Regions from separate parts of the Streptomyces sp. NPDC026659 genome, predicted to be linked through region 2. Evidence: riboswitches for the same ligand, from Rfam matches in the RefSeq annotation. Region 2 holds a riboswitch; each other region holds the start of a gene.

Evidence for each region. A riboswitch is a leader RNA that binds a small molecule or an ion and turns the genes downstream of it on or off. The one in region 2 is predicted to bind cyclic di-AMP.
Region 1: another riboswitch for cyclic di-AMP. It lies ahead of AB0E91_RS14550 (transglycosylase family protein); the one in region 2 lies ahead of AB0E91_RS22990 (C40 family peptidase).
Region 3: another riboswitch for cyclic di-AMP. It lies ahead of AB0E91_RS08300 (transglycosylase SLT domain-containing protein); the one in region 2 lies ahead of AB0E91_RS22990 (C40 family peptidase).

Annotation. Positions count from the first base shown of each region.
Region 1 is NZ_JBEZXY010000005.1:77,669-87,839, forward strand. Features, by position in the region: gene AB0E91_RS14515 (FtsX-like permease family protein) at 1-108, shown strand, start outside; gene AB0E91_RS14520 (cyclopropane-fatty-acyl-phospholipid synthase family protein) at 189-1,487, opposite strand; gene AB0E91_RS14525 (NAD(P)/FAD-dependent oxidoreductase) at 1,678-3,060, opposite strand; gene AB0E91_RS14530 (Ppx/GppA phosphatase family protein) at 3,539-4,441, opposite strand; partial or broken gene AB0E91_RS14535 (DUF501 domain-containing protein) at 4,634-5,086, opposite strand; gene AB0E91_RS14540 (septum formation initiator family protein) at 5,132-5,608, opposite strand; gene eno (phosphopyruvate hydratase) at 5,744-7,030, opposite strand; gene AB0E91_RS14550 (transglycosylase family protein) at 7,406-8,125, opposite strand; cyclic di-AMP (ydaO/yuaA leader) riboswitch at 8,130-8,303, opposite strand; gene AB0E91_RS14555 (transglycosylase family protein) at 8,496-9,530, opposite strand; gene AB0E91_RS14560 (cytochrome P450) at 9,737-10,171, opposite strand, start outside.
Region 2 is NZ_JBEZXY010000009.1:105,220-115,390, forward strand. Features, by position in the region: gene AB0E91_RS22950 (ABC transporter permease) at 1-903, opposite strand, end outside; gene AB0E91_RS22955 (ABC transporter ATP-binding protein) at 908-1,720, opposite strand; gene AB0E91_RS22960 (class I SAM-dependent methyltransferase) at 1,908-2,597, opposite strand; gene bioD (dethiobiotin synthase) at 2,727-3,446, opposite strand; gene AB0E91_RS22970 (adenosylmethionine--8-amino-7-oxononanoate transaminase) at 3,448-4,728, opposite strand; gene bioB (biotin synthase BioB) at 4,745-5,977, opposite strand; gene AB0E91_RS22980 (8-amino-7-oxononanoate synthase) at 6,125-7,273, shown strand; gene AB0E91_RS22985 (ATP-binding protein) at 7,436-7,894, shown strand; gene AB0E91_RS22990 (C40 family peptidase) at 7,937-8,410, opposite strand; cyclic di-AMP (ydaO/yuaA leader) riboswitch at 8,414-8,637, opposite strand; gene AB0E91_RS22995 (hypothetical protein) at 9,070-9,375, opposite strand; gene AB0E91_RS23000 (ATP-dependent Clp protease proteolytic subunit) at 9,383-10,006, opposite strand.
Region 3 is NZ_JBEZXY010000002.1:790,231-800,401, forward strand. Features, by position in the region: gene AB0E91_RS08290 (sigma-E factor regulatory protein RseB domain-containing protein) at 1-886, opposite strand, end outside; gene AB0E91_RS08295 (polyprenyl synthetase family protein) at 1,134-2,144, opposite strand; cyclic di-AMP (ydaO/yuaA leader) riboswitch at 2,760-2,973, shown strand; gene AB0E91_RS08300 (transglycosylase SLT domain-containing protein) at 2,976-3,464, shown strand; gene AB0E91_RS08305 (HAD family hydrolase) at 3,541-4,350, opposite strand; gene AB0E91_RS08310 (FAD-dependent oxidoreductase) at 4,896-6,101, opposite strand; gene AB0E91_RS08315 (ATP-grasp domain-containing protein) at 6,204-7,460, opposite strand; gene fahA (fumarylacetoacetase) at 7,744-8,955, shown strand; gene AB0E91_RS08325 (M56 family metallopeptidase) at 9,141-10,079, shown strand; gene recQ (DNA helicase RecQ) at 10,113-10,171, opposite strand, start outside.

The DNA.
Region 1 (10,171 bases), on a different contig from region 2:
ATCGCGCTCTTCCTGTTCCTGGCCGCGCTGGTCGGCGTCCTGGCGGCGCTGTGGCCGGCCCGCCGGGCGGCCCGCCTCGACATGCTGACGGCGATCAAGGCCGAGTAGCGGCGAACAGCAGCGGGCAGCGGCTCGCGTACGGCCGAGGGGCCCCGTTCCTGTCCGGAACGGGGCCCCTTCGCGTGCGGTCAGCCGTGCCAGGTGCGCGGGCGGAGCGGGAGACCCGAGGTGCCCGGCTCGGGGGTGCGGACGGCGAGGACCTGGTTGACGCCGATCCGGTTGCGCTCGAAGGCGAGCGCGGAGGCGGCCATGTACAGCAGCCAGACCCGGGCGCGGCCGCCCCCGGCGAGCCGGACCGCCCGTCCCCAGTCGGCCTCCAGGCGGGTGACCCAGGCCCGCAGGGTCAGCGCGTAGTGCTCGCGCAGCGCCTCCACGTCCCGCACCTCGAACCCGGCGCGCTCCAGCTGGGCGACGGTGGTGCCGACAGGGGCGAGTTCGCCGTCGGGGAAGACGTAGGCGTCGATGAACGCGTCCACCTCGTACGCCGACTCGTCGCGGTGCGGGCGGCGGGCGATCTGGTGGTTGAGCAGCCGTCCGCCGGGCTTGAGCAGGGCGTGCAGATCGCTCGCGTACTCCAGATAGCGTTCGGCGCCGACGTGCTCGGCCATGCCGATGGAGGAGATCGCGTCGTAGGGGCCGTCGCGCACGTCGCGGTAGTCCTGGACGCGGATCTCGACCCGGTCGGTCAGGCCCTCGTCGGCGACGCGCTTGCGGGCGTAGGCGGCCTGTTCCTGGGAGAGGGTGACGCCGACGACGCTCACGCCGTGCTCGCGGGCGGCGTGGATGGCCATGGAGCCCCAGCCGCAGCCGACGTCGAGGAGTCGCTGACCGGGCTTCAGGCCGAGCTTGCGGCAGACCAGTTCGAGCTTGTCGCGCTGGGCGGACTCCAGGGTGCCGCCTGCTTCGGGGGCCTCCCAGTAGGCGCAGGAGTAGACCATGGACGGGCCGAGGACGATCTCGTAGAAGTCGTTGCCCACGTCGTAGTGGTGGCTGATGGCCCGCTTGTCGGAGCGCCGGGTGTGCAGATGGCGGCGGGGGCGGACCTCCTCGCGCGGCGGGGCCGGCGGCAGCGGGGGCCCGATCAGCCGCAGCAGTTCGCGTACGCCCGCCCGGACGCCGGGGTCGCGCAGCGCCTCGGCGAGGGTGCGGGAGTCCTCTCCGCGCTCCCAGATCGACCCGGCCACCGCGCCGAGGGCGCTGTACAGGTCGCCCTCGATGTCCAGGTCGCCGGAGACCCAGGCGCGGGCGAGCCCCAGCTCTCCGGGCTTGAACAGAATGCGGCGCAGCGCCCGGCGGTTGCGCACGACGAGTACGGGAACGTTCGGCGGACCCGCCTGGGAACCGTCCCAGGCGCGGATACGCACCGGGAGCGGGGCTCCCAGCAACTGCTCGGCAACACTCACCAGTCGCGACGCGGCGTCGGCCATGGCGCACACCTCCAAGACGGCAATCCCGGATGTCCGTTACCACCTAAACGACCGGACTACCCGGCACAGTCCCGCATTGGAGTTACAACAGGGCAAAAGAGCGTAGGCCGCGCGGCGGCGGAAACGCCGAAGGGCCCCCCGCACCACGGACAGCGGGGAGGCCCTTCGGATGGAACTGGGTGACCGGAGGTCAGGAGGCCTTGGCCTTCTCCTCGGTCTTGGCGGCGGCCGGAGCCGGGGCCGGCTTGGCGGCCTCGTAGAACTCCTCGCGCGGGTGCTCCATGGCGCCCAGCGAGACGACCTCGCGCTTGAGGAACATCGCGAGCGTCCAGTCCGCGAAGATACGGATCTTGCGGTTCCAGGTCGGCATCGCGAGACCGTGGTAGCCGCGGTGCATGTACCAGGCGAGACGGCCCTTGAGCTTGATCTTCGTCTTGCCCAGGACGATCATCGCGACGCCCTTGTGCAGGCCGAGACCCGCGACGGCACCCTTGTTGGCGTGCTCGTACTCCTTCTGCGGGAAGCCCCGCATGCCGGAGACCACGTTGTCGCCGAGGACCTTGGCCTGGCGCAGCGCGTGCTGGGCGTTCGGCGGGCACCAGGCGTTCTCGTTGCCCGCCTTGCGGCCGACGAGGTCCGGGACCTGGGCGTTGTCACCGGCGGCCCAGATGTAGTCGGTGCCCTGCACCTGGAGGGTGGGCGCGCAGTCGACGTGACCGCGCGGGCCGAGCGGCAGGCCGTAGCGGGCCAGCGCCGGGTTGGGCTTGACGCCCGCGGTCCACACGATCGTGTCGGAGTCGACCTCGAGGCCGTTCTTCAGCACGACGTGGCCGTCGACGCAGGAGTCCATGGAGGTGGAGAGGTAGATCTCCACGCCCCGGCTCTCCAGGTGCTCCTTGCCGTACTGGCCGAGCTTCGGGCCGACCTCGGGAAGGATCTTGTCGGCGGCGTCGACCAGGATGAACCGCATGTCCTCGCGGGACACGTTCTTGTAGTACTTGGCGGCGTCGCGGACCATGTCCTCGACCTCGCCGATGGTCTCCGCGCCCGCGAAGCCACCACCGATGAAGACGAAGGTGAGCGCCTTGCGGCGGATCTCCTCGTCGGTCGTGGAGTCGGCCTTGTCCAGCTGCTCCAGGACGTGGTTGCGCAGGCCGATGGACTCCTCGATGCCCTTCATGCCGATGCCCTGCTCGGCGAGGCCGGGGATCGGGAAGGTGCGGGAGACCGCGCCGAGCGCGACGACCAGGTAGTCGAAGGGGAGTTCGTACGCCTCGCCCACGAGCGGGGCGATGGTCGCGACCTTGCGGTCCTGGTCGATGGTGGTGACCCGGCCGGTGAGGACCTCCGCCTTCGGCAGCACGCGTCGCAGCGGGACGACGACGTGCCGGGGCGAGATGTTGCCGGCGGCGGCTTCGGGCAGGAAGGGCTGGTAGGTCATGTACGACCGGGGGTCGACGACCGTGACGGTCGCCTCGCCGTAGCGCATCTTCTTGAGGATGCGCCGAGCTGCGTACAGGCCTACGTACCCACCGCCTACTACGAGGATCCTGGGACGCTCCGTGGTGCTCATGGCATCGAGTATCCACCTGCCTCAGAGGGGTAGCTCGTGCGCCCCTTCACAAGGTTGGAGAGGGCCTGTGTTATCCTCCGCCGCTCACGTGACACAGATCATGTTCCGCGCGGGGAACTCAAGGTCGTTCTGACCCGTTGTCAAGGCCGCGTGAGCTGGCCCTCCGGGTTCTCGGCACCCTCACGGATCACCTTCCGGAGGCCCCTCGGACACCTCCGCGAAACACCCGCGCAACGCTCTCGTGAGCACCCTCAAAGGGCCGTTGAGCCCCCGAATGGGTCAATGCGGCCCCTTGCGTTGCCCCCGGGGGTCGAATTCCTTGTGAAGAACTTCACGAAGGTTTCCGGAGAAGGGTCGCGAAGCGGCGTGTCGGCCACCCCGCGACCCTGCTCATCCGTCGTACGGCCTGCTCAGCCGCTCGCTACCAGGCGGTAACGAGCCTTCTCCGCAAGGCCGTACGGACAGCGGTTCCCGAGCGCTACGCCAGGGACCAGGCGATGCCGTCGAGGATGTCGTGCTCGCTGACGACGACCTCCTCGGCGCCGGTGCGCTCCATGAGGGCGAGCAGGACCAGCGCGCCCGCGCCGATCACGTCGACACGGCCCGGGTGCATCGAGGGGACCTCGGCGCGCTCGGCGTGGGTGGAGGAGAGCAGCCACTCGGTGATCTGGCGGACGCGGCCGCGCGTCATGCGGGAGTGGTGGATGCGCGCGGAGTCGTACTCCGGCAGCTCCTGGTCGATCGCGGACACGGTGGTGACCGAACCGGCGAGGCCGACCAGGGTGCGCGCCTCGCGCAGCGGGACGGTCTGCTCGGCGAGGTCGAGGGCGGCCTCGATGTCGGCCCGCATGGCGGCGACCTGCTCGGGCGTGGGCGGGTCGGTGACCTTGCCGTCCTCGACCAGATGGCGCTCGGTCATGCGCACGCAGCCCACGTCCACGGAGCGCGCGGCCCGCACATGGTCCTCGCCGACGACGAACTCGGTGGAGCCGCCGCCGATGTCCACCACCAGGTAGGGCCGGTCGAAGCCGTCGCCGCCGGTCAGCTCCTTGGTGGCGCCGGTGAAGGAGAACTCGGCCTCCTGGTCACCGGAGATGACCTCGGGCTCGACACCGAGGATGTCCACCACACCGCGCGTGAACTCGTCCCGGTTCTCCGCGTCGCGGGAGGCGGAGGTCGCCACGAACCGCACCTTCTCGGCGCCGAGTTCGCGGATGACCCCGGCGTACTCGCGGCACGCGGCGAAGGTCCGCTCCAGCGCCTCGGGAGCCAGCCGGCCGGTGCGGTCGACGCCCTGGCCGAGGCGGACGATGGTCATGCGGCGGTCCAGCTCGCGCAGCTCGCCCGTCTCCGGGTTCACGTCGGCGACGAGCAGGCGGATGGAGTTGGTGCCGCAGTCGACGGCGGCGACACGGGTGAAGCCGTCGGCGGACCGTGCGGGTTCCTCGGCCGTCTCCTGAGAGCCCGGCTTCTGAGAGCCCGTCTCCTGGACGGCCGCACCGCACGCGCCGCCCTCCGGCGTCACGCACGGGCCCTTCGCCCACCACTCGGGCAGCATCGCGAGGGCCTCGTCGCCCAGGGGGTTCACCCCGGGGCCCGCGGCCAGCGAGTGGGCCACGAGGACGTGCAGGCACTTGACCCGGTCGGGCATACCGCCCGCGCTGGGGAAGCCCGCGAGGACCTCGATCTCGTCGCGGCGCCGGATGTAGTCCTCGTGCGCGGCGCGGTAGGCGGCGGCCAGCTCCGGGTCGGTCTTCAGCCGCTCGGTCATCTCCTTCATGACGCCGTTCGCCTCCAGCGTGCCGATCGCCGAGGCGGCGCGCGGGCACGTCAGGTAGTACGTCGTCGGGAAGGGGGTGCCGTCGGGCAGCCGGGGGGCCGTCTCCACGACGTCCGGCTGTCCGCAGGGGCAGCGGTGGGCGATGGCCCGCAGACCGCGCGGCGGGCGGCCGAGCTGCTGCTTGAATGCCTCCACGTCGGCTTCGGTGGGCTCGGTGCGCGGAGTGGGCGGCGGGGGCGTTTCCATGACTGCTTCCAGAGTGGCTTTCTGTGGGTCACCGGCGGATGCCGGTCACTGGTCGGAGGCGTCGGCCTTGTCGACGCCGTCCCAGACGTTCGCGTACCAGGGCCGGTGGGCGGCCCCCTTGTCGGCGCGGGACTGCCTGGCCGCGCCCGGGTCGATGACCACGTACCCGGTCTCGCCGGGCATCACGTAGTGCAGCCTGCGCCGGATCTGCTGTTCGGCGTAGGCGTCGTCCTGCCAGCGCGCCTTGGTGTCGCGCAGTTCCTCGACGCGTGCGCGGGCCTGCTCCTGGCGGCGCTGGAGGTCGGCGATCTCCGCGCGCTGGGAGACGTACTGGCGCATCGGATAGGCGAGCGCGACGATCAGCGAGCACAGCACCAGGGCGAGCAGGGCGGCGCGGCCGGTGAGCCGGGAGCGGCGGGCCTGGCGCTTGGTCTGGGAGCGGTAGACGCGGGCCGCCGTCTGCTCGCCGAGCAGCCTGAGCCTGGTCGTGGTGGAGAAACGGTCCCGGTCCCTCGTGGCCATCTTCCCCGCCTCCCGTTCACGCGTACGTCCCCGGACACGGTACGGGACCGGGTCCGGGGACGTAGGACGACTGGCGGGAGCGGACTCCCGCGCGGACTCAGCCCTAGCTGGAGAGCTGAGCCCTTACGAAGATGCTCAGCCCTTGAAGCGCGGGAACGCGCTGCGGCCGGCGTAGACCGCGGCGTCGTCGAGGATCTCCTCGATGCGCAGGAGCTGGTTGTACTTGGCGACGCGCTCGGAGCGGGCCGGGGCGCCGGTCTTGATCTGGCCGCAGTTGGTGGCGACGGCGAGGTCGGCGATCGTGACGTCCTCGGTCTCACCGGAGCGGTGGGACATCATGCACTTGTAGCCGTTGCGCTGGGCCATCTCGACGGCGTCCAGGGTCTCGGTCAGCGAGCCGATCTGGTTGACCTTGACCAGCAGGGCGTTGGCGATGCCCTCCTCGATGCCGCGGGCCAGGCGCTCGGGGTTGGTGACGAACAGGTCGTCACCGACGATCTGCACCTTGTCGCCGAGGCGGTCGGTGAGGACCTTCCAGCCGGCCCAGTCGTCCTCGAACAGCGGGTCCTCGATGGAGACCAGCGGGTAGGCCGCCACCAGCTCCTCGTAGTACTCCGTCATCTCGGCGGCGGAGCGCTCCTTGCCCTCGAAGAGGTACTTGCCGTCCTTGTAGAACTCGGACGCGGCGACGTCGAGCGCCAGGGCGACCTGCTCGCCGGGGACGTAGCCGGCCTCCGTGATGGCCTCGAGGATGAGGTCGAGGGCCTCGCGGTTGGAGCCGAGGTTCGGGGCGAAGCCGCCCTCGTCGCCGAGGCCGGTGGCCAGGCCCTTGCGCTTCAGGACCTTCTTGAGGGTGTGGTAGACCTCGGCGCCCCAGCGGACGGCCTCGGAGAAGGACTCCGCGCCGATCGGCGCGATCATGAACTCCTGGATGTCCACGTTGGAGTCGGCGTGCGAGCCGCCGTTCAGGATGTTCATCATCGGAACGGGCAGCAGGTGCGCGTTCGGGCCGCCCAGGTAGCGGAACAGCGGGAGGTCGCTGGCCTCGGAGGCGGCGTGGGCGACGGCGAGGGAGACGCCGAGGATGGCGTTGGCGCCGAGCGAGCCCTTGTTGTCGGTGGCGTCCAGGTCGAACATGGCCTGGTCGATCAGGCGCTGCTCGGTGGCGTCGTAGCCGACCAGCTCCGGGCCGATCTGCTCGATGACGGCGAGGACGGCCTTCTCGACACCCTTGCCCTGGTAGCGGTTGGGGTCGCCGTCACGGAGCTCGATGGCCTCGAAGGCACCGGTGGAGGCACCGGACGGAACGGCGGCACGACCCGTGCTGCCGTCGTCGAGGCCGACCTCGACCTCGACCGTGGGGTTGCCTCGGGAGTCCAGGATTTCCCGGGCTACGACGACGTCGATGGACGGCACGAGCATCTCCTTCTTGGATGTGACGCTGAGATGTGCGGGGCGGTGTGCCTTGCGGCACTGCCTTGCGACTAGAGCCTAACCGTCCCCGGGGTGTCGGCCGTCGACCGACCGTCCCGTGGACAGGGAGACCGTACTCATTGTTCACGCCCGGAACAAAGGGGGTTCGGGGGGTCTGGCCAGGGCCGTGGTGCGGGGGGCTGCGCGTACGGACCCCCGGGGCGGCCCGCGGAGCCGCGGAACCCCGCTCCGGCGCGTACGGGGGAACACGCGCCGGGGCGGGGACCGGTGGGGGGGGAGGGGGCTCACCGCGGCCGTGTGCGTGGGGCGGCGCGGGTGAGCGGGTGCGGGGGCGCCGCCCTTCGAGCGGGCGGCGCGGGGCCGCTACTTCAGGTGCAGCAGCTGGCCCGGGTAGATGAGGTCGGCCTTCTGGACGATGTCCTTGTTGAGGTCGAACAGCTTCTTCCAGCCGCCCTTGACGTGGTGCTTCGTGGCGATGGTGCTGAGCGTGTCGCCCTTGACGACCTTGTACTCGCCGTCACCCTTCTTGACCTTCTGGCCGGTCGGGGTGGTGACGGTCGCGGCCGGACGGCTCGCGGAGCGCGAGGCGGTCTGGGGGGCGGTGGTGCGCGCGGCGGCGTCCGCCGTGGCCTTGGCGGTGTCCGTGGCGGTCTTCGCCGTGGTGGACGGGGTGGTGGTGGACGGGGTGCTCGCGGCCGCGGAGCTGTACGGCGTGCTGGACAGGCCCGTGCCGCAGACCGGCCAGGCACCCTTGCCCTGGGCGGCGAGGACCTTCTCGGCGATGGTGATCTGCTGGTCCTTGGTGGCCTTGTCGGCCGTGGCGGCGTACTGCGCGCCGCCGTACGCCGCCCAGGTGGCGGCGGAGAACTGGAGGCCGCCGTAGTAGCCGTTGCCGGTATTGATGGCCCAGTTGCCGCCGGACTCGCACTGGGCGACGGCGTCCCACTCGGAGGCGGTGGCGGCGGAGGCGTTGCCGGCCGCCATCAGCGGACCGGCGATCGCGGCGCCGGCGACACCGGCGAGCGCGAGGGTGCGGACGGCCTTGGCCGGGCGACGGTGCGTGCCCTTGCTGGAAAACAGCATGGATCGATCCCCTCACCGACGCCTGCGAGGTGAGCTGTCGGGTTCGGGCCGGTTGAGTTGCCCGGCCACCCTCCCCGTCGTGGAGGGGGTGGCTTCACCCCAAGCCCGTCCCGGTGTCAGCCACCGGGCCGGGCACTTACCTTGGTTCCCCCGCTCCTGCCGGCGGCGCTTGACGCGTCGACTGTTCCCGGGTGACCGCTGGCAGGATTCGGCGTTCCGGTCATCGGGGCTCGTGGTGACGAGCGGACCGACCGTAGACAGGGACACAGGGGAATTTCAAAGACGATCAGGGCCTCTGAGACTCATCCCACACTTTCACCAATTCGGACATACAGCCAGAAGAGGGACGTCAATCCCGTCCCGAATCGGGCTACTTGCCGTCCGTCCCGCCGGGCACCTTGAGCGTCTGACCAAGGACAAGGGCGTCCGGGTCGCCGCCGACGACCTTCTTGTTCGCGGAGTAGAGCGCCTGCCAGCCGCCGTCGACACCAAGGGAGTCGGCGATGGACTCCAGCGTGTCGCCCTCGTGGATGGTGTATGTGGTCGCGGAGGGCAGGGCGTGCCGCCCGGCGTTGTCCGCCTTCTGACCACCTGTCACGTCCTCGTCCGCGGTGCCGCCGCGGTGGCGGCCGCCGCCGGAGAGCGAGCCGGTGTCGACGAGGCTCCAGGAGCCGCCGTCCTGCCAGGCGTCGTCCGACGCCTCGGAGGCCGGGACGGAGTAGTCGCCGGAGGTGCCCGGGTCGTCGACCGCGGTGGAGGCGCCGGACTTGGCGCCCTTGTCCTGGCCGGAGCCCTTGGCGTCCGCGTCCTTGTCCTTGCCCTTGTCGTCGGACGGCTTGGCCGACGGGTCGGCGGAGGAGCCGGCCGAGGCCGAAGCGGAGGGCGAGTCCGAGGGCTTGGCCGACTCGGACGAGTCGGACTTACCGGCGGAATCCGATGCGGACGGCGAGGCGGTGTCCTTGCCGTCGGAGGAACCGGCGCTCGGGGACGCGGTGTCCGCGACGCCCGTGTCCACGTTCAGCGAGGCGGAGTCGGAGGTCAGACCGGCCGTCAGGGCGCAGGTCGCCCAGTGGGTGGTGCCCTGCTCGGCGAGGATCTTCTCGGCGACGGAGATCTGCTGGGAGCGGCTGGCCAGGTCGGCGGTGGCCGCGTACTGGCTGCCGCCGAACTTGTCCCAGTCGTCCTGCGAGATCTGGAGGCCGCCGTAGTAGCCGTTGCCGGTGTTGGCGCTCCAGGAGCCGCCGCTTTCACACTCGGCCACCTTGTCCCAGGTGGTGCCGTCGGCCGCGTGGGCGCTCGCCGCGCCGAGGAGCGGGATCGCGATGGCGGAGGTGGTCACACCGGCCGCGACGAGGAGCGCCGGAGCCTGGCGGGGGCGACGGTGACGACCGTTCCCGGAGAGCATACGGGGGCCTTTCGTACGACAGCAGTACGGCGTGGCGAGTGGTGCTCGGCGCCACACTGATGGGTGAACGTATAGGCAGACGATCGCTTGTCACAAGTTCATGCCGCACAGATCACGTGAAGATCACATCGTTGAGTGTCCGTCATGTTCCTGTTTGCCGGTGCGCGTTCCGTGGGTACAGGTGATGGACCTCGCATCCGGTCCACTCACTCGTGCGCCTGCCCGACCGGGGTGAACTCCACCGGGAGCGTGCGCAGTCCCCGCATGATGAGCCCGCCCCGCCAGCGCAGTTCGGCCGGTTCGACGGCGAGTCTCAGGTCGGGCAGGCGGGTGAAGAGGGTGGCCAGCGCGGCTTGTCCCTCCAGGCGGGCGAGCGGGGCGCCCAGGCAGTAGTGGATGCCGTGGCCGTATCCGAGGTGCTGGTTGTCGGCGCGGCCGAGGTCCAGCACGTCGGGGTCGGGGAACCGCGCGGGGTCGCGGTCCGCCGCCGCCAGCACCACCAGCACCGGGTCTCCGGCGGCGATCTCCTGCCCGCCGAGGGTGAGCGGCTCGGTGGCGAACCGCCAGGTGGCCAGCTCCACCGGGCCGTCGTAGCGCAGGAGTTCCTCCACGCCGGTCTGGAGCAGGCCGGTCTCCCCGGC
Region 2 (10,171 bases):
GCGCAGCAGGCCCAGCTCACGGGTGCGCTGCGCGATCAGCATCGAGAAGGTGTTGACGATGAGGAAGATGCCCACCAGGACGGCGATCCCGGCGAAGCCCAGCATCACGTACTTGATCACGTCGAGGAAGCCGCCGAGGTTCGCCGCGGCCGACTTCGCCTGCTCACCGGCGGTCTTCAGGTCGTAGCGGCCGGGCCCGACCGCCGTCGCCACCCGGCTCTTGAGCACCTTGTCGTCGACGCCCGGGGCCGCGTCCACGGAGATGGCGGTGGCCCGGTCGGCCGAGCCCAGCAGCTCGCGCCCGGCCACCGCCGGGTCCAGGAACACCAGGGCCGCGCCGGGGTTGGTCGTGGTGAACGTGGCGATGCCGACGACCCGGACCTTGAAGGTGCCCGGCTGCGCCTGCACGGTGAGCGTGTCCCCGGCCCGTACGTGCTTCTTGCTCGCGGTGTCCGCGTCGAGCAGCGCCTCGCCCGCGCCGCGCGGGGCGTGACCCGAGGTCAGCTCGACCGGGCTGCGGTCGGTGACGTACCAGGACGTGGCGATGGTGGGGGCGCCGGTCGTCGGGCCGACGGACTTGTTCCGGCTGTCGACCACCACGACGTTCTGCACGGACACGTCCGCGTGGACCGACGCCACCCCGGGCACCTTCGCCACCCGGTCCCGCAGCGCGGCCGGGACGGTCTGCACGGTGCCGCCCGGCACCGGGGAGCGCAGGTCCTCCTTCGGGCTCACCGTCACATCGGCCGCCGTCGACGCGAAGAGCCGGTCGAAGGTCCGGCTCACCGTGTCGGAGAAGATCAGGCTGCCCGCGACGAACGCCACGGACAGCAGCACGGCCAGCGCGGACAGCGCGAGGCGTCCCTTGTGCGCGAGGAAGCTTCTCAGCGTCGCCGTGAGCACCGGATCAGTCCTCCTGCGCCACGGCGTCGCCGCCGATCCGGCCCCGCACCACGTCGAACGCCTTCATCCGCTCCAGCACCGCGTCCGCCGTGGGCCGCTCCATCCGGTCCACGATCCTGCCGTCGGCCAGGAAGAGCACCTGGTCGGAGTGGGCGGCGGCGCCCGGGTCGTGGGTGACCATCACGACGGTCTGCCCCAGCTCGTCCACCGCCCTGCGCAGAAAGCCCAGCACCTCCAGACCGGCCCGCGAGTCCAGGTTTCCGGTCGGCTCGTCGGCGAAGATCAGCTCGGGCTGGGACGCCAGCGCCCGCGCACAGGCCACCCGCTGCTGCTGACCGCCCGAGAGCTGCGAGGGCCGGTGCTTGAGGCGGCCGCGCAACCCCAGGGTGTCGATCACCTGGTCCAGCCACTTCTCGTCCGGCTTACGGCCCGCGATGTCCATGGGGAGCGTGATGTTCTCGGCCGCGTTCAGCGTCGGGATCAGATTGAACGACTGGAACATGAACCCGATCCGGTCGCGCCGCAGCCGGGTCAGCTCCTTGTCCTTCAGCCCCGTGATCTCGGTGTCCCCGAGCCACACCTGACCGGCCGAGACGGTGTCCAGCCCCGCCAGGCAGTGCATCAGCGTGGACTTGCCCGAGCCGGAGGGGCCCATCACGGCGGTGAAGCGGCCGCGTGCGATGTCCACGTCGACCGAGTCCAACGCGATCACGGCGGTCTCGCCCGAGCCGTACGCCTTGGTCAGCCCGCGCGCCCGGGCCGCGGTGCCCCGCCCCGGCTCGGCCCCCGGCACGTTCTCCTCGGCAGATGTGAACAAGACCGCCTCCCGGTCACCTGGATGTCCCGACTTCCTGCCCAGGGGGAGCCTAGTGTGACCCGCCCCACATCCGCTCCGCTTCACGGCAGCCGGTACAGGCGAGATCGGAGGGGCTCTCCGCGCGGGAGCGCCCGCCGGACCGCCCGCCACGGGAGCCGGGGACGCTGATCCTTCCGGGTGGGCCGCGCTACGTTACGGGCCCCGGGCGCCGCGCCGTCCCCAGGACCCCGTACGACCACGGCAGCTTCGGTCCCCGGTCCGGGAGGCTCACCCGCTGGTACGGCCCGACGGTGAAGCCCGCCTCGCGCAGCTCCGTCAGCGGGGCTCGGGACAGCCGGCAGCCGCCGGCCAGGTGGGGCCACACCGTGCGGTCCAGGGCGCGCTGGGCCGACCGCATCACACGCCCACCGCCCCGGCCGTGCTCCAGGAAGCGGACCTCACCGCCGGGCTTGAGCACCCGCCGCACCTCCGCCAGGGCCCGCCGCACGTCCCGCACACTGCACAGCACCAGGCACAGCACGGCCGCGTCGAACGACTCGCTCTTGACCGGCAGCGCCTCCGCCGTCCCCGGTACGACGTCCACGGGCACGTCCGCCCGCAGCGCCGCCCGGAGGGCCAACCGCCTGAGCAGCGGCTCCGGTTCGATCGCCACGACCTCCGAGACGGCCGCCGGGTAGCGGGCGAAGTTCAGCCCGTTGCCCGCGCCGATCTCGATCACCCGCCCGGAAAGCCCCGCGAGCAGCCGCTCCCGCAGCGCGGCCAGGCCCAGTCGCGTGTCCGCGCTCTCGCTGAGGTGGGCCCAGCAGCGGGCGAACAGGGGGTGGTGGACGCCGTCGGGGCCCGCCGCCCGGCCGGAGCGGGTCGAGGACAGTCGCATGGCAGCCTCCCGGAGGAACGGTCCCGCCTCTACGCCGATTCTTCCCGAGGACACGCGGAATGTCCCCCCCTCGCGGACACGCGGCCGGATACGAACCCGGCGCGCGCCCGACCATGCGACGCCGGCCCGCTAGAACGCCGCCTGCCGCTCCCGGAAGGCCCCCGCGTCCCACTCACCTCCCAGCCGCGCCGACAGCCAACTCGGCGCCGTTGCACGGAAGTCGACGGGCTTCAGCGCACCCGCCCCGGCCGGGATCGCGCCGAGCAGCGGAGCCCCGGCCACCTCCGGCAGGTCGGCCACATTGCAACGCGCGGCCAGATCGGGGTCCTTCGGCCAGGAGCCGATCACCACGCCGATCAACTCAAGCTGACGCAACCTGAGTTCACGTGCCGTCAGCTCCGTGGAGTTGAGCGTGCCAAGGCCCGCCGGAGCGACCACCAGCACGGGCGCACCCAGCAGCACCGCCGCGTCCGCCAGCGTGCCGCCCGCCGCGTCGAACCGTACGAGCAGCCCGCCCGCGCCCTCCACCAGCACCAGATCGTGCTCGGTGGCCAGCTTGGCCGCCGCCTCGGCCACCTCCTGCGGCCGCACCGCAGCCATACCGGCCCGCCGGGCCGCCGTGCCCGGCGCCAACGGGTCGGGATAGCGGGCGAGTTCGGCCGTCGTGAGGGGGCCCGCGAGGCGGGCCACCTCATCGGCGTCCCCGTGCTCACCGGGCCGTACGCCCGTCTGTGCGGCCTTCAGCACGGCCACCGAACGCCCCGCCGCGAGCGCGGTCGCGGCGACGGCGGCGGTCGTGACCGTCTTGCCGACCTCCGTGCCCGTGCCCGTGATCACCAGTACCGGCATGTCATCCCTCCCGCGCGGCGGCGCACACCGCGCGCGCGACCCGTGCCACGTCCGCGTCGTCCGTGACGTACGGCGGCATCGTGTAGACCAGATCGCGGAACGGGCGCAGCCACACGCCCTCCCGCACGGCGGCCCGGCCGGCCGCCGCCATGTCCACCTCGTGGTCGAGCTGGACCACCCCGATGGCGCCGAGCACACGTACGTCCCGTACGCCGGGCAGCTCCGCCGCCTCCGCCAGGCCCTCCGTCAGCCCCGCCTCGATCCGCTTGACCTCCGCCCGCCAGTCCTGGCCGAGCAGCAGTCCGACGGAGGCGCAGGCCACGTGGGCGGCCAGCGGATTGCCCATGAAGGTCGGCCCGTGCGCGAGCACCGGCACCTCGCCGCGCGAGATGCCGTCGGCCACCCGCGCGGTGCACAGCGTCGCCGCCATCGTCAGATAGCCGCCGGTCAGCGCCTTGCCCACGCACATCACATCCGGGGTCACCCCCGCGTGATCCGCCGCGAACAGCGCACCCGTGCGGCCGAACCCGGTGGCGATCTCGTCGAACACCAGCAGCACGCCGTGCGCGTCGCACGCCTCGCGCAGCACCCGAAGATACGCGGGGGAGTGGAACCGCATCCCGCCCGCGCCCTGTACCACCGGCTCCACGATCACGGCGGCCAGTTCGTCCGCGTGCCGCTCGATCAGGGTCCGCAGATGGTCGGCGTACGTCTCCTCGTACGCGGCGGGCGGCGCGTCCGCGAACACCTGGCGGGGCAGCGCCCCGGACCAGAGCCCGTGCATCCCGCCCTCGGGGTCGCACACCGACATCGGGTGCCAGGTGTCGCCGTGGTAGCCGCCGCGCCAGGTCAGCAGCCGCCGCTTGGCCGGGCGGCCGAGCGAGCGCCAGTACTGGAGGCACATCTTCACGGCGACCTCGACGGACACCGAGCCGGAGTCCGCGAGGAAGACGTGCTCAAGGCCCTCGGGGGACATGTCGACAAGGAGCTTCGCCAGTCGTACGGCGGGCTCGTGCGTGAGCCCGCCGAACATCACATGGCTCATCCGGCCCAGCTGCTCCCGTGCCGCCGCGTCCAGCACCGGGTGCCGGTAACCGTGGATCGCGGACCACCAGGACGACATCCCGTCGACCAACTCGCCGCCGCCGTCGGCCAGTCGCAGCCGGACCCCGCTCGCCGACTCCACGACGAGCGGTTCGGCGCGGCCGGGCATCGGGCCGTACGGGTGCCACACGTGCCGCCGGTCGAGGTCGAGCAGCCCGGCCGTGTCGAGGTCGGGCATGAGGTCGGGCACGAGGTCAGGCATTGGGCGCGAGGTCCGTTCCGGCGCCACGGCGGCGTACGGCGACGAGGTCGGTACGGGGCGCGTCGGCGGCGGGCTTGGTGTCGGCCGGGGTCTCCGTCTCGTCCGGGGCGGTCGCCTGCGCCGGGGCCTTCGCCGGTGCGGAGTCCGCCGTACCGCACACACCGTGCGAACCGCAGCCACCTTCCCCGGCGGCACCCGACCCGCACCCGCCCCCGCCCGCCACCCGGTGCTCCGGCAGCGTGACCTCGTCGGCGCCCTCCACCTCGAACCCGGCGTCCGCGATCATCTCCAGGTCGGCCCTGCCCGCCTGGCCCTCGCTGGTGAGGTAGTCGCCGAGGAAGATCGAGTTGGCGAGGTGCAGCGCGAGCGGCTGGAGCGTGCGCAGATGGACCTCGCGGCCGCCCGCGATGCGCACCTCCACGTCCGGGCAGACGAAGCGGACCATGGCGAGGATGCGCAGACAGCGCTGCGGGGTGAGGTTCCACTCCTTGGCCAGCGGGGTGCCCTCGAACGGGATCAGGAAGTTCACCGGAACGGAGTCCGGGTCCAGCTCGCGCAGCGCGAACACCACGTCCACCAGATCCGCGTCGCTCTCGCCCATGCCCGCGATCAGCCCCGAGCAGGCGGACAGCCCGGCCGCGTGCGCCTTGTGCACCGTGTCCACCCGGTCGGCGTACGTGTGGGTGGTGGTGATGTCGCCGTAGGTCGCCTCGGAGGTGTTGAGGTTGTGGTTGTAGGCGTCGGCGCCCGCCGCGCGCAGCCGCTCCGCCTGGCCGTCGGAGAGCAGACCCAGACAGGCGCACACCTCCACGCCCTCGTTCTGGTCCTTGATCGCCTTGATGGTCTCCGAGACCCGGTCCACGTCCCGGTCCGTCGGCCCGCGCCCGGACGCCACCAGGCACACCCGCTTGGCGCCCCCGGCGAGCCCCGCCGCGGCCGCCTCGGACGCCTGGTCCGGCTTCAGCCAGCTGTACTTGAGGATGCCCGCCGTCGAGCCGAGCCGCTGCGAGCAGTAGGAGCAGTCCTCCGGGCACAGGCCCGACTTGAGGTTGACCAGATAGTTGAGTTTCACCCGCCGCCCGAACCAGTGCCGGCGCACCTTGCCGGCCGCGGCCACCACGTCGAGCAGTTCGTCGTCGGTGGTGGCCAGCACGGCGAGCGCCTCGGCCCGCGTCGGCGACTCGCGCCGAAGTCCCTTGTCCACCAGCGTGTTCAGGAGGTCCATGGGGCCCGATCCTGTCCTACGGCACCGCCCCGGGCCAAGGAGACTTCACACAACAGAAGCCGTTCGGAGTGTGGGTATTGCCACATCATGGGCGGCGACACGGACCGCTAGTGTCTGTCCGCTACCTACAAAAGCACCGGAGGACCCATGGCGTTCGGCTGGATCGACGAGGAGGCCGGGGCCCGCCGCCGCGCCGGACTGGTACGCACCCTGCGCCCCCGTCCGTCCCACTCCCCGCTCCTGGACCTCGCGAGCAACGACTACCTGGGCCTCGCCCGCCACCCCGGGACCACCGAGGGCGCCGCGCGTGCCGCCCGTGCCTGGGGCGGCGGTTCCACCGGCTCCCGGCTGGTCACCGGCACCACCGAGCTGCACACCGAACTGGAGCGCGAACTCGCCGACTTCTGCGGCTTCGAGGCCGCCCTGGTCTTCTCCTCCGGGTACGCCGCCAACCTCGCCGCCGTCACCGCGCTCGCCCCGCACGGCTCGCTGATCGTCTCCGACGCGGGCAACCACGCCTCGCTCATCGACGGCTGCCGGCTCGCCCGGGGCACCACCCAGGTCGTCCCGCACGCTGACCCCGAGGCCGTGGACAAAGTGCTCGGCACCCACCGGGGAGCCGCCGTCGCCGTCTCCGACACGGTGTTCTCCGTGGACGGCGACGCGGCCCCGCTCGGCGCGCTCGCGGCCGCGTGCCGGGCGCACGGCGCGGGCCTGGTGGTGGACGACGCCCACGGCCTCGGTGTCCTGGGCGACGGCGGCCGGGGTGCCCCGCACGCTGCCGGGCTTGCGGGCGCCGACGACGTGGTGGCCACCGCGACCCTCTCCAAGTCGCTCGGCAGCCAGGGCGGCGTGGTGCTCGGCCCGGAGCGGGTCATCGCCCACCTCGTGAACACGGCCCGTACCTTCATCTTCGACACCGGTCTCGCCCCCGCCTCCGTCGGCGCCGCCCTCGCCGCGCTGCGGCTGCTGCGCCGCGAGCCCGAACGAGCCGCCCGGGCCCGTACGGTCGCCGCCGAGCTGCACACGCGCCTGACCGCCGAGGGCCTGAACGCGGTACGTCCCGACGCCGCCGTGGTCTCCGTACGCGCCCCCTCCGCGTCCGACGCCGTCGAGTGGGCGGCCCGCTGCCGTACGGCCGGGCTCGCCGTGGGGTGCTTCCGGCCGCCCTCGGTGCCGGACGGGATTTCACGGCTGCGGCTGACGGCGCGGGCGGACCTGAGCGGCGAGGAGATCGCGCACGCTGTGAGGGTGATCGGCGAGACGCGGCCGCAGGTCCGACGCGGACGGGAGTGAGCCGGGCGTGCGCCGGAGCGCGTCGGGAACCCCAAATCCGTTCTCGCGTCGCAGAGTTCACCGCATCGGGCGATAGATATGTGCATATATCGGGGGTTGGTACCCCCGGCCGGTCCGGTGGTGGCAGGCTGACCGCCCGGCGTGGAAAGGGACGACGTTGCCATGGCAGACCATCTGGAAGCTTCCGTCACTTTGCCGAGCGAGCCCGCCTCGGTCGCCACGGCCCGCTCCTACGTACTCCGCGTCCTGGCGGAGTGGGGTCTGCCGTCGGACACCGAGGCGGCCGACACCGTACGGCTCATCGTCTCGGAGCTGGCGACCAACGCCGTGCAGCACACCTTCGGGCAGTCGCCCACGTTCACCGTGGACCTCGTCCTGGTGCGGGACGAGTGGCTGCGCATCGGCGTGACGGACAGCCACCCGCGCTTTCCCAGACGGCTGCCCGCGGCCGTGCAGCAGGACAACGGGCGGGGGATGGTCATCATCCGGTGCCTGACCGCCGAGTGCGGCGGCAGACTCCGGGTCCGTTCCACCCGCGAGGGCGGCAAGACGGTCGCCGTCGAGCTGCCCTGGACGGCGCCGGCCGGGCCCCTGACGGCGGCGGCGCGTCAGGAACCGTAGCCGCGGCCCCGCTCCGGGGACCGCGGCGGCGCTCACGCCGGGTCAGTTCACCCGGCCGTACCAGACGCTCTTGGTCCAGATCTTCTGCAGGCGCACCACGTCCCCGGTCTTCGGGGCGTGCCAGATCTTGCCCTTCCCGGCGTAGATCCCGACGTGGTAGACGCTGGACCCCGAGTGGAAGAACACCAGGTCGCCGGCCTTGCGGTGGCCGGCCGAGATGTGGTGCGTCTTGTTGTACTGCTGGGCGGCGGTGCGGGGCAGCTTCTTGCCCGCCTTCTTGAACGAGTAGAGCGTCAGCCCCGAGCAGTCGAACCGGCGCGGTCCGGTGGCCCCGTAGCTGTACGGAGCGCCCTTCTTGGACGCGGCGATCTGGAGCGCCTTCGTCGCGGTGGTCGCGGCGGAGGCCTCCGTGGCCAGCCCCGGCACCGCGATCGAGCCGCCCACGGCGGCAAGAGTGAGGGCCGAAGCCGTTCCGGCCCGGGCCATCAGCGACGGGACACGATTGAGCGCAGTCATGCGCAACCCTTCGTCAGCCGCCTGTGAAGGATGACCTGTCGGATTCGGGCTGGCGAAGTTGCCCGGCCGTGTCGCCACGGCTTCACCCCAAGGGCCACTCGGTACGACCGCCCGCTGTTCGCGAACGTCCGTGCCGGCGACCCGTCTTGCTCGGGTCCTCCACTCCTGCCGATGCACTCCTGTCGACCGGTCATCCGGGCGGCGGCAGGACTCGGCGTCCGCCCGGACCGCCCCGCCGCTGTGGCGGGGGCTTGTCGTCAGACAGGGATCTTCACTTACTACTGCCGGAAAATCCCAATGGAATCGGCGGTTTGTGGCGTTACTCACCACTCGCCCGATCGGGTGGACAGTCCCGTTCCCGAACTTCCGTCAGCCCCCGTGCGTAGCCCCGGACCTGGGGCGCGAGGGCCCCTCACGGCACGGTCACGCGTGCGCCGCGCAACTCGGAGGGCGCGGAAACGGGCCCGGAGATACACCGGTCGGCGGTACCACGTTCGGCCCGTTTCGGCTCCCCGAGTGGGGGAGTGCTCGACGCGCGGGGTCCGGTGGGGGTGCCGGGCGTCCGGGCGGGGTGTCGTGGTCGGGCGGGAGCGTGGCGGGGGTGGGGTCGAGGGGTGTGCCGGGCTCGTGGAAGGTCAGTGGTATTCCGGCGCGTCGGGTCACTTCCCGTCGTCCGGCGGAAGCACGACCCGCGCGGTGCGGCGTTCGCCGTCCAGCAGGCGCAGCGCGCGTGTCAGCGTGCTCCCGTGCAGCTCCGTCTCGCCCCGCTGGTGCATCAGCGTGAGCGCGTCCCTCAGCTCTGTCGCCTTGCGCACGAGGGCCTGCGCGGCCCGCAGACCGCGGTACGTGTCCTCCTCCCGGGCGGGGTTGATCCGGCCGAGCAGCTCGGCCGTCTCCAGGTAACGGTCGATCAGCTCGCCCTCGGCGCGGGTCAGCGCGGGCAGCGGTGGAAGGTCCGGCAGCACGGCGCGCTCACCGGGCGCCGGAGGTGCGGCTCTGCACGACCTCGTCCGCGAGTCCGTACGCGACGGCGTCCCGCGCGTCCAGCACCAGCTGCCGTTCCAGATCGGCGTGCACGCGCTCGGCGTCCCGACCGGTGTGGCGGACGAGGATCTCTTCCATCAGGGCCCTGGTGCGCACCAGCTCTTCGGCCTGGATGAACAGATCGCTCGGCTGCCCGTGCGCGGGCTCGTGCAGCGCGGGCTGCTCCAGCACGACCCGGGCCCCGGGCAGCACGAACCGCTTCCCCGGTGTCCCCGCCGCGAGCAGCACCGCCGAGGCGGAGGCGACCTGGCCGAGGCAGTAGGTCGCCACGTCGCAGGAGACGTACCGCATCGTGTCGTACACGGCGGTCATGGCGTGGAACGAGCCGCCCGGGCTGTTGAGGTACAGGGTGATGTCCCGGTCCGGCGCGGTGTGTTCGAGCTGCATCAGCTGACCGATCACATCGGTCGACGCGGTGTCGTCCAGCGGAGTCCCCAGAAACACGATCCGCCCCTCGAACAGCTTGGAGTACGGATCGAGCGTGCGCAGCTGCCCCGTCCCGGAGCGCTCGGTGAACTCGGGCAGGACATATCGGGCGGACGAACGGGACATGGGCGTACCCCTCCTGACGAGCGGGCCGTGATGGCCCTCGCTTCTGTAAAAAATGTACAGGACGTACGGGGCGCTGTGCTCGCCCGACGGACGGTCATGTCCATTCAGTGCGACGGGAGTTCAGGGGAGAGGTGGCTCCACGGGCATCACGGCGTCCACCGGGGA
Region 3 (10,171 bases), on a different contig from region 2:
TGCCGGAGTCCTTCTCCTCGGTGACCTTCGCGCCCTTGGGCGGGGTGAAGTCGAAGGTGGAGGCCGACGGCTTGGCGAAGGAGACCTGGGTGAAGCCTGTGTCGACGACGGGCTTGCCGCCGCTCTTCGCGGTGAGCGTGAACTTCAGCGGCATGCCCGTCTTCGCGTCCACCGCGATGGTGACCGCGCCGACCGTGCTGCCCTGCTGCTTGGGCTTGATCTGCAGCTTGTAGGCGTCGCGCCCGGCGACCCGCTCGGTGCCGGCCACGGTGACGGAGGTGGTGTCGTCCACCGCCTTGAGGGCTTCCTTGGCGAAGTCCCCGGGAGTGCCCTGCCGCTCCTCCTTGCGCTCCTTGCCCTGCTCGTGCTGCTCGGCGGTGCCGTGGAAGACCTCGTTGCTGCCGCTGTCGTAGCCCCACACGTCCTTGCCGTTGTGGATCAGGCTGTACTCCGCGCCGCGCTCGCGCAGCGAGAGCTTCTGCCTGTCCGGGCCGTCGGCGGCCACGCGCAGGGTGTGGGTGCCGGAGACCAGCTCGGTGAGCTTGCTGCTCGGGTCGGCCGAGGAGCCGTCGTGGCCGCCGTTGCCGGAGCCCAGGCTGCTCTCCAGGCCGCCCAGGTCGGGCAGGCCGAGGTCGGTGCTGATCTTCACCGTGCCGGACAGCTGCTGGACGTCCGAGCTCGCGATCTTCTCCACGAGCTGCTGTGCGCTGATCTTCGGCAGATCGGGGTCACCGGTGCTGGCGAGTGCCGGGACCAGGCCGATCGTGGCCGCGGCCACCCCCGTCACCGCGACCGGAACGACGTACCGGACGGCCTTGCGACGGCCGGCGCGCGGGTTCTCGTCCGCTGCGGTGCCCCTGGTGTCGTCGGATGCGTACGGTGCCATGTGTGCCTTACCTCCGTGGTCGGCGGCGGCTGCCCCTCGTTATGGTCCACCCAGCCGCCATTCTCACCCGAATCGGTGAGGAGTGGTGGTTTCCGTGGTCACCATCAGACCAAATCAGCCGCGTGAACACGTCAGTCCACGGAGCCAACTCGGCGTACACCTGCGGTATGACGCAGGGGGCGGTGTCTCCCGCCCGACCCGTAGGGGTCGTACGGGCGGCACCGCCCCCTGTCGTACGTCTGCCCGGTCAGCCGGTGCGGTGCACCACCGCGTCGCACAGTTCGAGCAGGGCCGCCTTGGCCTTGCACTCCTTGAGGGGGGCCAGCGCGGCGCGGGCCTCCTCCGCGTACCGCACGGCGTCGCGGCGGGCCTGCTCCAGGGCGGGGTGCGTACGCAGCGCGGCCAGCGCCTCGGCGTGCCGGGCGTCGTCGGTGAGGTCGGAGTCGAGCAGCTCGCACAGCGCGACGTCCTCGGCCTCGCCGAGCCGGGCGGCGCGCTCGCGCAGCCGGAGCACGGGCATCGTGGGGATGCCCTCGCGCAGGTCGGTGCCCGGGGTCTTGCCGGACTCCCGGGTCTCGGAGGCGATGTCGAGGACGTCGTCGCACAGCTGGAAGGCGACGCCGAGGCGCTCGCCGTACTGGGTGAGCACGTCCACCACGGTCTCGTCGGCGCCGGACATCATCGCGCCGAACCGGCACGAGACGGCGACCAGGGAGCCCGTCTTGCCGGAGAGCACGTCGAGGTAGTGCTCGACCGGGTCGCGGCCGTCCATGGGACCCGCGGTCTCCATTATCTGGCCGGTGACCAGCCGCTCGAAGGCGAGGGCCTGGACGCGGACGGCCTCCGGGCCGAGGTCGGCCAGTATCTGCGTCGCGCGGGCGAAGAGGAAGTCTCCGGTGAGGACCGCGACCGAGTTGCCCCAGCGGGTGTTGGCGCTGTCCACGCCGCGGCGCACGGCCGCCTCGTCCATGACGTCGTCGTGGTAGAGCGTGGCCAGGTGGGTCAGCTCCACGACGACGGCGGAGGGGACGATGCCCGGGGCGTACTTGTCGCCGAACTGGGCGGCGAGGAGCACGAGCAGGGGACGGAACCGCTTGCCGCCGGCCCGCACGAGGTGCTGCGCGGCTCCGGTGATGAAGGGGACCTCGCTCTTGGTGGCCTCTAGCAGGCCCTCCTCGACAGCCGTCAATCCGGCCTGGACATCGGCTTCCAGTGCCTGGTCCCGCACGCTCAGCCCGAACGGCTCGCCGACGGTCACGAGGGGTCTCCTGTCTGCTGGTGTCTGCTGGCGACTACACGGTTTGTCGATAGGTCGCTGCCATCACTCGGATCAGCGTATCCGGTCGCGTTTCCATCACCGCTATCACCCACCGGTCCACCACGGGAGGTATCGGGTCACAGCGGTCGTCTTCTGCTTTGGCGGACATGGTCGGACATTCATCGACTTAACAGGACGATGTGCCTGCTGTCGTCGGACGGCGCGCCGACAGGGCGCCCCTCCGCCCCCCATGCGGAGGGGGTCACTTCCCCCAACGAACGGGACCACCCCAGAGGTTCCGCATCCGACCGGACCGACACTCCCTAATACCCACAGACGGATCAAATCCACCTAATCGCCCATGTCTGACTTTGCGTATTTTGCGGTTTCGTGAGTTGGGTCACCGGACGCCCGATGGCGGCCGACAGGCCCCGACTACCCACCTCACCTTGGTTCATGGGGCAGTTGAGCGTTGACGGGCGCAAAGGATCAAGTACCTCAATTGGGGCAAGTCAAGATCAACCATTGCTTTGTGTGAATCCGGCACTTGTTCCGGACATCTGCTCTCGCATACGTTCCGGCCCGTCGGGCGACGCCGAATCCTGCCGGGCCCGACACACCCACTCGACGAACTCATTTCGTACGGCAGGAGCGGGGGAACCAGGTAGGCCGCCGGGACGGGTCGACGCGCGTTGATTGACGCGCGTCGACCCGGCAACGGCTCGGGGTGAAGCCGCGACTTCGTGTCCCACGGACACGGATGTGAGCGGCCGGGCACCTCCCCGCCCGAACCCGACAGCTCACCTCGCAGGCGCCGGAGAGGAACGTGTCATGTCTGCTGCCGCTCAGCCGCGCCGTGCCCGCGCCAAGCGCATCGTCCGTACGCTCGCCGTCACCGGTACCGGTGCCGCCGTGCTCGCGCTGCCGTTCATCGGTGCCACCAGCGCCTCCGCCGCTCCGGCCACCGCTTCGGCCGCCGTGAAGACCCCGGCCGGGTATGCGAACAACCTCGACGGCTGGATCCGCGAGTCCCTCGCGATCATGGCCCAGAAGGGCATCCCGGGCACCTACAACGGCATTCACCGCAACGTGATGCGCGAGTCCTCGGGGAACCCGCTCGCCATCAACAACTGGGACATCAACGCCGTCAACGGCACCCCGTCCAAGGGCCTGCTCCAGGTCATCGACCCGACCTTCACCGCGTACCACGTGGCGGGCACCTCCCTCGACCCGTACGACCCGGTCGCGAACATCACGGCCGCCTGCAACTACGCCTGGCACCGTTACGGCTCCATCGACAACGTCAACGGCCCGTACTAGGCCGTAGAGACCGGCACGTTCCCGGGGCGGGGCGCCCGTAGGTGACTCACCTACGGGCGCCCCGCCCGTTGTCCTCTCAGACGCCGTACACCCTCTCCAGGACCACCGCGATGCCGTCGTCCTCGTTGGAGAGGGTGATCTCGTCCGCCACGGCGAGCAGTTCACGGTGGGCGTTGGCCATGGCCACGCCGTGGGCGGCCCACTGGAACATGGGGATGTCGTTCGGCATGTCGCCGAAGGCGATCGTGTCCGCGCGGCCGAGGCCCAGGTGCTCGGCGGCCAGGGCGAGTCCGGTGGCCTTGGTGATGCCGCACGGCTGGAGCTCGACGGTACCGGGCCCGGACATCGTGACCGTGGCCAGCGAGCCGACGACCGAGCGGGCGGTCTCGGCCAGCTCGTCGTCGGACAGGCCGGGGTGGCGCAGCAGCACCTTGCTGATGGGCTCACGCCAGAGGTCGTCCCGCCGGTCCACCCGTACGGCGGGCAGCGTGGGGTGGGGCATCAGATAGCCGGGCTCGATGAGGGTGAGGCCGTCCACCCCGTCCTGGTCGACGGCCGCGTACACCTGCCCGACCTCGGCCTCGATCTTCCCGAGCGCCGTCTCGGCCAGCTCCCGGTCCAGCCGCACCGACCACAGCAGGCTCCCGCTCCCCGCGTCGTACACCTGCGCCCCCTGCCCGCACACCGCGAGCCCGGTACACCCCAGCGACTCCAGCAGCGGCCGCACCCGCGGCGCCGGCCGCCCGGTCACCACCAGATGCCGCGCCCCGGCCCGGGCCGCCCCCGCGAGAGCGGCCCGGGACCGCACGGAGACGGTGTCATCACCGCGCAGCAGCGTCCCGTCCAGGTCGGTGGCGATGAGTGCGGGAAGGGGAGGTGCGGCCATGATCAGAGAATACGGACGCGGGTGGTCTCCGACTCACCGGCGGGGTACGGGAGTTGACCCCGGCCGGCCGGTGGCGGCGCGGGGCGCCCGGGGGGGCGGAGTACGGCCAGGGGCAGTCGAGGTCTGACCGAGGCGCGCCCCAGGCGCCTGCCGGGAGGCCGCTACGGCCGGGGCCGCTGGAAGGCGAACGCGTACGACCATGGCACCGCCGTGCGGCAACCCGAGCTGCCGCCGGACCACGACCGAGGCGGAGCCAGGGGGTGCCGCGACGGGATCAAGTGCGGGATGCCTGGGCGCGGCCGGGGGACTGCCGGGCAGCTGCCCGGTGCGGCCCCCCCTGCCGGGGGCAACCCGGCTGCCACCGGAACGCGGCCGAGTCGCGGCCCACCGGGCCGCCATGCGCGGCCAGGACGTGACCCGGAGGCAGCCGCGACGCGGTCGGGTGCGGGATGTCGCCGGGTGCGGTCGGCGGGGGCCGGGGACGCGGTCCGGTGCGGCCGGGGGCAGCCCGGGTGGTGAAGGCCGCGCCCGCGCCCCCGCGCCCCTCACCCGTGTGCCGCCGCCAGATGCTTCGCCAGGCGTGGCGACGCGAACTCCGTGCCGCAGACGAAGCGCATGACCGGGCCGTAGGACGAGGCCGCCGGGAGGCCGGTGAAGTAGAGGCCGGGGAGCGAGGAGACGTAGCCGGGGCCGAGGCGGGGGGTGCCTCGGGTGGTGGCGAGGCGGGTGCGGAGGCCGGGGCCGAGGAAGTCCATGGCGGCGAGGTCGACGCGGTAGCCGGTGGCGGCGATGACGTGGTCGGCCGTCAGCCGTTCGGCGCGGCCGCCGTGGGTGAGGACCTTCAGGACCGGTGCGCCGTCCGACACCTCGGCGGACACGACGCGCTGGACCTCCTCGACCTGGACCTTTCCCTCGAAGCGGTCGCGCAGCCACCACGCGCCGAGCGGGCCGAGGACCCGGCGGACCAGGTGGTGGCGGACGGGGTCGGGGAGGAAGCGGTAGGGGTCGGCGTGGTAGCTGAGCGCCCACAGGGACCAGGCGCGGCCGAACGGCGACTCCGGCCGGAAGCGCGGCTGCTCCCAGGGCGGGGCGCCGAAGGCCACCCGGCCCCGGCCGCGCGAGACCACCCGCACCTGGGCGCCCGCCTCCGCGGCGAGCGCCGCCGTCTCCAGCGCGGACTGGCCCGCGCCGACGACGATCAGCTCCTTGCCCGAGAAGCGGCCGAGGTCGTGGTGCTCGTAGACGTGCGAGACGGGGGCGGCGGGGCCGGAGCCCTCGGACGCGGCGCCCGCCAGCTCGGGCGGCAGATGGGCGAGCCCGGACAGGCCGGTCGCGACCACCACCGCGCGGGCCTGGAACGCCTCCCCCGAGTCCAGCTTCAGCTCGAAGTCGCCGCTCCCCCGCGCCCGCTCGACGGAGACCACCCGCACCTGCTCCAGACCGGGCACCAGCTTGCGCTGGAACCACTCGCCGTAGGCGGTGAAGGTCTCGACCGGGATGATGTCCTCGTCGGTGACCAGCCGCCGGATCCCGGCCGCGTCGCAGTAGTCCGCGAGGGTGTGCCCCGGCTGCGGGCAGTCCAGGCTGGAGGCGGCGGGCGTCGACTTCAGCAGCATCCCCTCGGGCATGTGGTCGCGCCAGCTCACCATGGGGTCGCCGAAGACGCGGACGGGCAGCCCCCGCGCCCGCAGATGGGCCGCGGTGGACAGGCCGAACGGCCCCGCCCCGACGACTGCAACCGGTCGAATCACGAAGTCCCTCCCAGGACGCGTTCACGCCACTCCCGTGGCTCTGCCGCTTCGCTTGCCGCTGCGCCTTGCCTTCGTGGTGCCCGCGTCATTCCCTTGCGGGGATCAGGCGGTGCCGCCGCGGCGGTTGGTCCGCCACAGCGCGTAGAGGTGCTTCGCGCCCGGACGCACGAAGCGGGCCATCATGGTCAGGAACGGCATCGGGTCGTCCGCCGCGAGCCACGCCAGTTCGGTGCCGCTCGCCCGCGCCGGGGCGTGCGGCGTGGTGTAGCCGCTGCGGCGGTAGGCGAGGAGCGCGGGCAGGTCGATGTTCTCCACCACGTACCGGTTCCCGGAGCGCTGCGCGCCCTCGGGGACGGGCCGCCCGGTGAGGTTCAGATGCAGGGCGCGTACGACGTCGATGCCGGACTCGCTCTCGAAGAGCCGGAACTGGGCGCCCATCCGGGGGTTGAAGTCCAGGAGTTTGTACTGCCCGTCGCGCCGGTCGAAGCGCAGGTCGAGGTCGATGACCCCGCTGAAGCCGATCTCCTTGATGAACCGCGCCGCGAGGTCGGCGAGTTCGGGGTTGTCCACGACGTACGCGTGCGCCGTCATCCCCGCGTGCGGCGGCCAGGAGCGCACCTTGACCCCGGTGAAGAGGGCGAGCGGGCCCGCGTCGGCGTCGAAGCAGGCGTGCACGATCCAGTCCTCGGCGGACTCCCTCGGCAGATACTCCTGGAGGATGACGCCGGGGTCCTCGCCCCAGTCGCGGGCGAGGTCGAGCAGCCCCGCGCGGGTGGCGATCCGGGTGGTGCCGCCCACGGCGGGCCGGCTGCGCCTGACGAACGCCTCGCGGTTCTTGGCCACCACCGGGAAGCGGGCCCGCTCGGCGAACTCGGCTATCTCGGCGTACGAACGCGGGAACACCGTCACCGGAGTCGCGATCCCGTGCTCCCGGCACAGCTCGTGCAGCCCCTGCTTGCTGGCCAGGCGGCGCGGCAGCGCGGGGTCCACGCGCGGGAAGAGGAACGGCCCGGCCAGCGCGTCCTGGTGCTCCGCGATGAGGACGGCGGCCTCTTCGTCGGTCGGGATCAGGACCGTGGGGCGCCCGATCCGGCGGCCGATCCGCAGCAGCCCCTCGACCAAATGCTCCGGCTCCTCGGCCCCCGTCGTCGGCCAGACGAAGGCGCGCTTCAGATAACGGGACGCGGCGGCCGGGGTGTAGGCGTCCTCGGTGATCGCGTACATCGGCACGCCCAGCCTGCCGAGACTCCGGATCGCGCCGACCCCGCCGTGATGCAGCGGATAGCCGCCGAACTTGACTATGAGACCCGGCACTTCACGGTCCGCCTGGACCGGCGCCCCGACGCGGCTTCCGGCCACGGGTCGTCCCCCCACGTGTCCCCCCTTTGGACCGGACCCACCCCGCCCGTGTCCCCCATGGACGCTAAGCCGGAACAGTTCCCTCCGACAAGAGCTATTCGGACATTGCGAACTCTTTAGACATGGGGCGGACAACCCCACGGCGGCCGCCCGAAACCGCCACGGAACCGCTCGTCAACGCGCCTCACAGTGCTGCCAATACAGCTGTTCCGGCCATAACGTGTGGGCCGACCACATGGATGGCCACACCAGGCACGGTCCGGATGAGAGTGAGGCGGCACCCATGCCCCCCTTCGACGTCCCCGAGGGCGACCCCTTCGGTCCGCACAACCTTCCCTATGGCGTGTTCTCGCCCTCCGGCAGTGCCGAACGGAGGGTCGGGGTCCGGCTCGGCGACCGGGTGCTCGACGCGGGCGCGGTCGCCAGGGAGCTCGGCTCCCCGGACGCGGACCTGCTCGCGCGGCCCACGCTGAACCCGCTGCTCGCCGCCGGGCCGGAGGCGTGGTCGCGGGTGCGCACCGCCCTGACCACCTGGGTCACCGACCCCGCCTACGGCGCCACTGTGGAACCCCATCTCCACCCCCTGGCGGAGGTCGGCCTTCACCTCCCCTTCGAGGTGGCCGATTACGTCGACTTCTACGCCTCGGAGAACCACGCCCGCAACGTCGGCCGCATCTTCCGCCCCGACGCCGCCGACTCGCTCACCCCCAACTGGAAGCACCTGCCCATCGGTTACCACGGCCGCGCGGGCACGGTCGTGGTCTCCGGCACGGATGTCGTACGGCCCTCCGGACAGCGCAAGGGTCCCGGCGACCCCGAGCCCGTCTTCGGCCCCTCCGTACGGCTGGACATCGAGGCGGAGGTCGGCTTCGTGGTCGGCACGCCCTCCGCGCAGGGCACCCCGGTGCCGCTGACCGGCTTCCGCGAGCACGTCTTCGGGCTCTGCCTCCTCAACGACTGGTCCGCGCGCGACATCCAGGCCTGGGAGTACGTCCCCCTCGGCCCCTTCCTCGGCAAGTCCTTCGCGACCTCGGTGTCGGCGTGGATCACCCCGCTGGCGGCCCTGGAGCACGCGCGCGTGACCCCGCCCGAGCGCACGCACCCCCTCCTCCCCTACCTCGACGACTCCGGCACCGGCCCCGGCGGCTACGACCTCCGCATCTCCGTCGCCATCAACGGCCAGGTCGTCTCCGAGCCCCCCTTCTCCACCATGTACTGGACCGCCGCCCAGCAGCTCGCCCACCTCACGGTCAACGGCGCCTCCCTGCGCACGGGCGACCTCTACGCCTCCGGCACGGTGAGCGGGCCCGCCGAGAACCAGCGGGGTTCGCTGCTTGAGCTGACCTGGAACGGCCGCGATCCACTGGAACTCCCGGACGGGAAGCGGGCGTTCCTGGAGGACGGCGACGTGGTGACGCTGTCGGCGTGGGCGCCGGGGGCGGACGGGGCCCGGGTCGGGCTGGGCGAGGTGAGCGGGCGGATCGTGGGGAGTTGAGCGCGGGGCGGTGAGGACGGCCGGGGGAGCCGGGTCCGGGACGGTGGCGCGCAAGTCCCAACCGGGCTGTTCCGCTTCCCCGTTCGGCCCCGAGGACGACTGACGGACGGCCCACCGCGCGTCATACTGGCGTAACACGCACCACCGCCCCGCACCCCTCGGCCACCAGGAACCGGAGCCCCGGCATGACCGTCTGCCTGCTCCTGCTGAGCGCCGTCGCGCTGACGGCCGCGCTGCCCGCGCCCCGCGCGCTCGTCCGGGCCGCGTGGCCCGACCGGGAGCCCGTGGTGGCGCTGTGGGTGTGGCAGTGCCTGGTCGCCACCGTGCTGCTGTGCTGTCTGACCGCGCTGGTGCTGGGCGCGGCGGCCGTCTTCCACACCGTCCGCGACCATGTGTTCGCGCCCGCCCCGCCGGCCGTCACCGCCGCGTACGACCTCTCGGCCGCGCCGCCGTGGGCCGCCGTGCTCACGGTGCTGCTGGCCTCCGGGGCCGCCTGGACCACGGCCATGCTGGCCCGCGAGCTGACCGAGGTGCGGCGGCGGCGCGGGGTGACCCGGGCGCATCTGGACGAGCGGGCCCCGGAGCTGCCCGCCGGGCTGCCCTCGGGGCGCGGGCCGCTGCTGGTCCTGGAGGACGAGTACCCGGACGCCTGGTGGCTGCCCGGGCATCCGCCCCGCCTGGTCGTGACCACCGGGGCGCTGCACCGGCTCACCGACCACCAGCTGGACGCGGTCCTCACCCATGAACGCGGCCACGCCCGCGCCCACCACGACTGGCTGCTGCATCTGTCGAGCGCGCTCGCGTCGGGCTTCCCGCGTGTGCCGCTCTTCGCGCACTTCCGCGACCAGACGCACCGGCTGGTGGAGCTGGCCGCCGACGACACCGCCTCCCGGCGCTGCGGCCACCTCACCACCGCCCTGGCCCTGATCGAGCTCAACCAGCACCGGGGCGTGCTGTCCTGCGCCTCCAGCCGCCGCCTGCTCGGCGAACGCGTGGACCGGCTCCTTGAGCCCCCGCCCCGGCTGCTGCGCCGACAGCGCGCGCTGGCCACGGCGGCAGCCGCGCTGGTACCACTGCTGCCCCTCCTGATCACGTTCGCACCGGGGCTGACGGCACTGGCGTGAGCGCGAACGGCCCGTCCCGGCAGGGCTTTTCGTCTAGTCCCAGTAGGGCTCTTCGTCGTCGCCGGGCCAGTGCTCGTCGCGGCCGGTCGCCG